Linked DNA regions of Lichenihabitans psoromatis. The protein of the gene in region 1 interacts with the protein of each later gene in a pairwise test. Links are inferred from orthologs where the notes say so. Each region holds a gene or a part of one and is shown on either strand. Other genes may lie near its edges.

Region 1 (3,908 bases):
GGTCAGGCTTCCCAACGCGCTACCGTTCATCTTCAATGCACTGAAGATCAACTCGACCTTCGCGCTGATCAGCGCCATCGTGGCGGAATTCTTCGGCACGCCAATTGCTGGCATGGGGTTTCGCATCTCGACCGAGGTGGCGCGCATGAATCTCGGGATGGTATGGGCCACCATTCTCGTAGCGGCCGTGACCGGTTCAGCACTTTACGGCGGCTTGTCTCTTCTCGAGCGAGCCGTCACCTCCTGGCACCCGTCCTATCGAGGACGATAAGGGCCACAACCTGCAGGGAAGACCGCGCATGTCGTTCAAGCGAACATCATATCTGGCCGCAGCCGCCGCGGTTCTCGGGTTGGCGGGGGAGGCCCATGCGGCCGACAAGCTCACGCTGCAATTGAAATGGGTCACGCAGGGCCAATTCGCCGGCTACTACGTCGCGCAAGACAAGGGCTTCTACAAGGATGCCGGGCTGGACGTGACGATCAAGCCGGGCGGCCCCGACATCGCGCCCGAACAGGTGATCGCGGCGGGCGGCGCGGACGTCATCGTGGATTGGATGCCGGCGGCCCTGGCGGCTCGCGAGAAGGGCGAGCCGCTCGTCAACATCGCCCAGATCTTCGAGAAATCGGCTCAGATGACGACCTGCCGCGCGGATACCGGCATCAAGACGCCGGCCGATTTCAAGGGCAAGACTATCGGGGTCTGGTTCGGCGGCAACGAATACCCGTTCCTGACCTGGATGAACAAGCTCGGCTACACATACGAGGGCGCCTCGCCAGACGTGACCTTGCTGAAGCAGGGCTTCAACGTCGACCCGCTGCTCCAGAAGCAGGCCGATTGCATCGCCACGATGGTCTATAATGAATATCATCAGATCCTCGAGTCCGGGCAGCTCAAGAAGGCCGACCTCGTGACGTTCAAGTGGCAGGATCAGGGCATCGGCATGCTCGAGGATGGCCTCTACACGACCGAGGCGGAACTGAAGGATCCGACGAAAGCCGACGCGCTCGCCCGGTTCGTCAAGGCCTCGATCAAAGGCTGGGAATATGTGGCGGCCCATCAGGATGAAACGGTCGCAATCATCCTGAAGAACGATACAACTGGCGCGCAAACCAAAGAGCACCAGACCACCATGGTGCAAGAGATCGTGCCGCTGCTGGAAGGCTCGAAGGGGGTCGGCTATCTCGACCCCGCCGATTACAAGCGCACCGTCCAGATCCTATTGGACAATAAAGTGCTGACCACCGAGCCTAAAGGCGCCTGGACCCACAAGATCTATGACGCCGCAACGAAGCCCTAAGGGGCGCCAAAACCTAGATCGAGTAATCCTCGAACGAATGTTCGTGGCGGGACGTGACGAACACCGTCTCGCCCGCCGCGAGGCGCAACTGGCGGCTCTGCTCGGCCGTCAGTTCCGCGTCGATCGTGTCGCCCGTATCGACGCGATGCAGTTCGACCCGGATCGTCGGCCCCGCAACGCCGATATGCCGGATGGTGGCCGGAAAGCCGCCACCGAGATCGGTGCGGGCGATGACCACATCATGCGGGCGCACCAGCGTCATTCCGGGCTTTACGCCCCCGTCTGACAGAGGCTTGGTGGCGACCACATCCGACGCCGCATCGGTGTCGCGCCGCGCGCCGAACAGGTTGTAGGCTCCGAGAAACTGAAAGACGAAGAGGCTCGCGGGATTGTCATAGACCTCCTGCGGGGTCGCGAATTGCTCGATCCGCCCCGACCGCATGACGGCGACCCGATCGGACACCTCCAGCGCCTCTTCCTGATCATGCGTCACGAAGATCGTGGTCACATGGATGGTCTCGTGCAAGCGCCGCAGCCAGCGACGAAGCTCCCGCCGCACTGTGGCATCGAGCGCGCCAAACGGTTCATCCAGCAGCAGCACGCGGGGTTCGACCGCGAGGGCACGCGCCAAAGCGACACGCTGGCGCTGGCCGCCCGACAATTGCGCCGGGTACCGGCCCGCCAGCGACTGCAACTGGATGAGGCCCAGCAGTTCCTCGACCTTGGCCGCAATGGCGGCGTTGGTGGGGCGCGCGCGCCAGGGCTTCGAGCGCAACCCGAAGGCGATATTCTCGAACACGGTCATGTTCTTGAACAAAGCATAGTGCTGGAACACAAAGCCGATCCGCCGGTCGCCGATGCCTTTGGCCGAAATATCCTGCCCGTCGAACAGGATCGCGCCGCTGCCGGGGTCGGCCGCCTCCATGCCGGCGATGACGCGCAGCAAGGTGGTCTTGCCCGAACCGCTCGGCCCGAGCAACGCCACCAGTTCGCCTGACTTGATCGACAGGTCGACGTTTTTCAAAACCTGCGTCGACCCAAAGGTCTTGGTGATCCCGCGGACCTCGATGCTCATCGAATCGTCTCGTTCTGCTGGGCGAGCGGCACCACCGCGCGACCGCGCGCCGCCTTGATGTCGATGACGGTCTTGATCACGAGCGTCACCACCGCCAGCAAAGCCAGCAGCGACGCCACCGTAAAGGCGGCCTGATTATCATATTCGTTCCACAGCTTCTCGATGCGAAGCGGCATCGTGTCGTTGGAATCGACGTTGCCCGACACGACCGAGACGGCGCCGAACTCACCGAAGGCCCGCGCGGTGCACAGGATGATCCCATAGAGCAAAGCCCAGCGGATATTGGGTAACGTGACGGTTCGGAAGATGCGCCAACCGCTCGCCCCGAGCGAGAGGGCGGCCAATTCCTCGTCGGAGCCTTGCGTCTGCATCAGCGGGATGACCGCTCGGGCCACGAAGGGGAACGTCACGAAGATCGACGCGAGCGCGATGGCGAGCGGCGTAAAAATGACGCCCTCATAGCTGCGCGAAAACGTGAGGGGCCAGACGTGTCCGGCAAAGCCCTGCCACGTCAGCGAGGTGGGGTCGGGCCAGGTGAAACCCGTCGCCCAGGCGCCGAACAGCCCGCTCCGCCCGAGCAGCAGCACGAAGACGAGACCGGCGATGACCGGCGAGACCGAGAACGGGAGATCGATCAGCGCCACCAATAACGCGCGGCCGCGAAAGCGAAATTTGGTGACGCACCAGGCCGCCATCAGGCCAAATACGATGTTGAGCGGGACCACGACGACCGCGATGCCGACCGACATCCTGATGGCGCCCCAGGTCTTTTCGACCTGCGCGCGTTTCATCGCCGCGCGGCGCTTGTCGAGGATCGTCTTCGGCGGGGGGCCGCCGCTCTCCGTGCCGAACGTCTGCACATAGGCGTCGACGCCCTTGCTGAACGCCTGGGTGAACACATTGGCGACCGGCAGCACGATGAAGAGCGTCAGGAACGCGATCGAAAGGGCGATCAGCGTGACGCGGACGATGCGCGGTTCCTCGATGCCGGTTTTGACCGGACCCGCCAGAGCACCCCCAAGCACCGGTGCGGCTGCCATCTAGACCAATCCTCGCACCATCAAGCGATCCTCCGTCGGCGCACCCAGGCCTCGAAGCCGTTGACGACCAGCAGGATCATCAGCGACGCCCCGAGCAGAACGACGCCGATCGCGGTCGCCTGCGCGTAATGAAAGTCATCGAGCTTCGTCACGATCTGCAACGGGGCGATCTGCGACTTGCCCGGAATGTTACCGGCGATGAAGATCACCGAGCCATATTCGCCAACGGCGCGCGCGAAGGCCAGCGAGGATCCGCTGAGCCAAGCCGGGAAGATCTCCGGAAAGATGACGCGCCGAAAGATCGTGAACGGGCTCGCCCCGAGGCTGCGGGCCGCAAGTTCATATTCGGTGTCCCACTCCTGCAGCACCGGCTGCACGGTGCGGACCACAAACGGCAGGCCGACGAAAATCAGCACCAGCACGACGCCGACATTGGTGTTGGTATAGGCGAAGTCGAGCCCCGATAGCGCGTCCGCCGGCAGCAAATCGGGCCGC
Region 2 (3,374 bases), 280 kb from region 1 along the record:
AGAGCCTCGCGAGCGGCTTGCCGATGGCCAACATTCTCTTCGCCAGCCAGCCGCATCTGGTCGGGCTCTATGTGCTGCCGCTCATGCTGTTCCATCAGGTGCAGTTGATGGCCTGCGCGGCTCTGGCCAAGCGCTACGCCGCACGGGCGGAAACCGACGATGCCGGCCAAGCGAGCGCGCAAGCCGCTCCGCTTTAATCCGGGACGCGCTGGCCGTTGGCGCGAAGCCGGGTCGAGGATGCCATCGATCGTGGTCCATGGATGAAGACCGAGGCCGGTGGGCGTTTGCCCGAAAGGCTCGGCGCCTCGTTTTCGCGCAGTCGTCCTTTCGCCATCACGGTCGCGGCGCGTCCGCGCTTGGCATTGAATGTCGAGCCGGGCCTGTCGACGATCGCGAGCGGAACGCTTGCGACAAACTCCCGCCAATGCTTCCAACGGTGCAGCTCGGGCAGGATATCGGCCCCCATGATCCACACGAATGATGTCCCAGGACATCGACGTTTCAGATAATCAACGGTCTGGACCGAATAACGCGTGCCGATCGCGGCTTCGAAACCCGTGACGTCGATACGTGGGTGGTGAGCGACGATCTTGGCGGCGGCGATGCGCCGTTCGAGGCTGGGCAAGCCCTCGGCGACCTTCAGTGGATTGCCGGGCGTGACGATCCACCAGACCCGATGCAGCCCCAACCGCTTCATAGCCGCGAGGCTCGCCAGGCGATGACCCTCATGCGGCGGATTGAACGATCCACCGAACAAGCCGATCCGCATCCCGCGCCCGGTCAGGGGAAGCACGGGAAAGCGCCAGTGTCGGTGCGGTCCGATTGTCGAGCGCGGCGCGGGCCCTTGTTTCACGGGCGCGTTTGTCCGCTCCCGCGAATGCGATAGTTGAACGACGTCAATTGTTCGACGCCGACCGGTCCCCTCGCATGCATGCGGCCCGTCGAGATCCCGATCTCGCCGCCAAATCCGAACTCGCCACCGTCGGCGAATTGGGTCGACGCATTATGGACCACGATGGCGGAATCGACCCGCGCCAGAAACGTATCGGCCGCGCCCTGGTCCTCGGTGACGATACAATCGGTGTGATGGGAGCCATAGGTCTCGATATGGTCAATCGCCGCCTCTAGCCCGTCGACCAGGCGGCAGGCGATGATCGCATCCTGATATTCGGTCCGCCAATCCTGCTCGGTGGCGGGCGTGACGCGCGGATCGATCGCGCAGGTCTCGCTATCGCCGCGGATGGCGCAGCCCGCGTCGATCAGCATGTCGAGCAATGGCTTGAGATGCGTCGCAGCAACGGCGCGATCGACCAACAAGGTTTCGGCCGCGCCGCAAACCCCGGTCCGCCGCATTTTGGAGTTGAGCACGATCGCCTTGGCGCGTTCGAGGTCGGCGGCTTTGTCGATATAAACGTGCACGAGACCTTCGAGGTGGGCGAAGACAGGCACGCGCGCTTCGCGCTCGACCCGTTCGACCAGCGTCCGACCGCCACGTGGCACGATCACGTCGATCGATCCATCGAGCCCCGACAACATCGCCCCGACGGCATCCCGGTCCCGTGTCGGCACGAGACTAATGGCTGCCTCCGGAAGACCTGCGGCGCGCAACCCCTCGACGAGACAGGCGTGAATGGCCTGGCTCGACTGAAAACTTTCCGACCCCCCGCGCAAGATGGCTGCATTGCCGGATTTCAGACAGAGCGCTCCCGCATCCGCCGTGACGTTGGGGCGGCTCTCGTAGATGACGCCGATGACGCCGAGCGGCGTTGCGACGCGCTCGATCACGAGACCGTTTGGACGGTCGAACCGTGCGAGGATGCGGCCCACAGGGTCGGGAAGGGCCGCGATGTCCGCGAGCGCTTGGGCCATGGCCTCGATCCGCTTGCCGTCGAGCTTCAAGCGATCAAGCGAGGCGGAGGTCAGGCCACGCCGCTCGGCATCCGTCATGTCGCGTGCATTGGCCAACAAAATGACCGGCTCGTTGGCGCGTATTGCGGCGGCAGCGGCAAACAGCGCCTTGGATTTTTGCTCTGCCGTCGCAAGCGCAAGGGCGCGCTGGGCGAGGCGAGCCGCCGCTCCGAGATCACGCATGATCGTGGTGGTCGCGCTCAAGGAGGCGCCGCCGCCTTCGATGACCGTAAAGGGCTCCATGATGTCCGCCTTCGATTGGGTGAGCGGTTCATGCGTCACAGGCGCAACGTTGTCCAGAGAAGCGACGCGATCAGGTGGCACGAACCGGCCGCACGGTGGTCCGAAAATCGACCCTCACCATATCCTGTGTGGCGATGCAGGCGACGACGCCGTCGACCCGGCCACCCGCAGTTCCATCAAGGAAGGTGAACCGACCCTGAAGATTCTGTGCGAACAGGCTCGAGAAGGCGAGATCTGGTCGGTCATCGAAGGTGAGGTCGACCGGATCGAAACCCGCTGCCTTCAGCTTGGTCACGAGCGCCGGTGAACAGGCTTGCACGACCCGGTCGCGCCCGAGAACGGCCTTGAGGACATGCTGCTGATTAAAGGCCAAGTCCCAAACGAGAGCCAGCACCACCAGTGCCGCGAGTGCGACCAGGCCGATCAGGGTCTTGAACATGAGCCGCACGATTGATCTTTCTACAAGTCGGTTCGTCGTCCGATGAAACGCCGCAAGGGCGAGTTGATCGGTCCCATCACGTCTTTGAATGCTTGGCGCGGGCTTTTTTATTGCGACGGCGGCATGACGAACCTATGGTCCGGCGTCAATTCCACCACCCTCGGAAGCTCCCATGGCCTTCATCGCCGACACCCTGTCCCGCGTCAAACCATCCGCCACCATTTCGGTGACGCAGAAGGCGCGCGACCTGAAAGCGCAGGGGCGTAATATCATCAGCCTGTCGGTCGGCGAGCCGGATTTCGATACGCCGGACAACATCAAGCAGGCTGCGATCGAGGCGATCCAGCGGGGCGAGACGAAATATCCGCCGGTCTCCGGCATCGTGCCGCTGCGCGAGGCGATTGCGGCCAAGTTCAAGCGCGAGAACGGCCTCGACTACAAGCCGACGCAGACCATCGTCTGCACCGGCGGTAAGCAGGTGCTGTTCAATGCCTTCCTGGCCACCCTGAACCCGGGCGACGAAGTCGTGATCCCGGCGCCATATTGGGTCAGCTATCCCGACATGGTGTTGCTGACGGGCGGCACGCCGGTCGTGGTGCAAACCACCATGGCCCATGGCTTCAAGCTGCAGGCCGAGGATCTCGAACGCGCCATCACGCCGCGCACCAAATGGGTGCTGCTGAACTCGCCGTCGAACCCGTCCGGCGCGGCCTATACGGAGGCCGAACTCAAGGCCGTCACCGACGTGTTGATGCGTTACCCCGATGTCTGGGTCTTGACCGAC

The links. Proteins that work in one complex are often made in the same cells at the same time.
Region 2: the proteins of EY713_RS09260 (region 1) and EY713_RS07985 interact in binary tests that used the Escherichia coli proteins (3 or more experiments, as listed by UniProt). The link is inferred for Lichenihabitans psoromatis from one-to-one orthologs.

Annotation. Positions count from the first base shown.
Region 1 is NZ_CP036515.1:1,999,085-2,002,992, reverse strand. Bases 343-3,342 are described here. They hold EY713_RS09260 (sulfate/molybdate ABC transporter ATP-binding protein), read right to left. Parts: upstream 2,374-3,342; coding sequence 1,312-2,373; downstream 343-1,311. Other genes in these bases: EY713_RS09255 (sulfate ABC transporter permease), read right to left, coding at 2,370-3,342; EY713_RS09265 (ABC transporter substrate-binding protein), read left to right, coding at 343-1,298. Also shown: EY713_RS09270 (ABC transporter permease), read left to right, coding at 1-271; more of EY713_RS09265, read left to right, coding at 300-342; more of EY713_RS09255, read right to left, coding at 3,343-3,413; EY713_RS09250 (ABC transporter permease), read right to left, coding at 3,434-3,908. UniProt on the Escherichia coli protein: Part of the ABC transporter complex CysAWTP involved in sulfate/thiosulfate import. Responsible for energy coupling to the transport system.
Region 2 is NZ_CP036515.1:1,722,851-1,726,224, forward strand. What follows is about bases 1-2,921. They hold EY713_RS07985 (glutamate-5-semialdehyde dehydrogenase), read right to left. Parts: upstream 2,152-2,921; coding sequence 850-2,151; downstream 1-849. Other genes in these bases: EY713_RS07975 (bile acid:sodium symporter family protein), read left to right, coding at 1-197; EY713_RS07980 (nicotinate-nucleotide adenylyltransferase), read right to left, coding at 194-793; EY713_RS07990 (hypothetical protein), read right to left, coding at 2,222-2,599; EY713_RS07995 (pyridoxal phosphate-dependent aminotransferase), read left to right, coding at 2,763-2,921. In the rest of the region: more of EY713_RS07995, read left to right, coding at 2,922-3,374. UniProt on the Escherichia coli protein: Catalyzes the NADPH-dependent reduction of L-glutamate 5-phosphate into L-glutamate 5-semialdehyde and phosphate. The product spontaneously undergoes cyclization to form 1-pyrroline-5-carboxylate.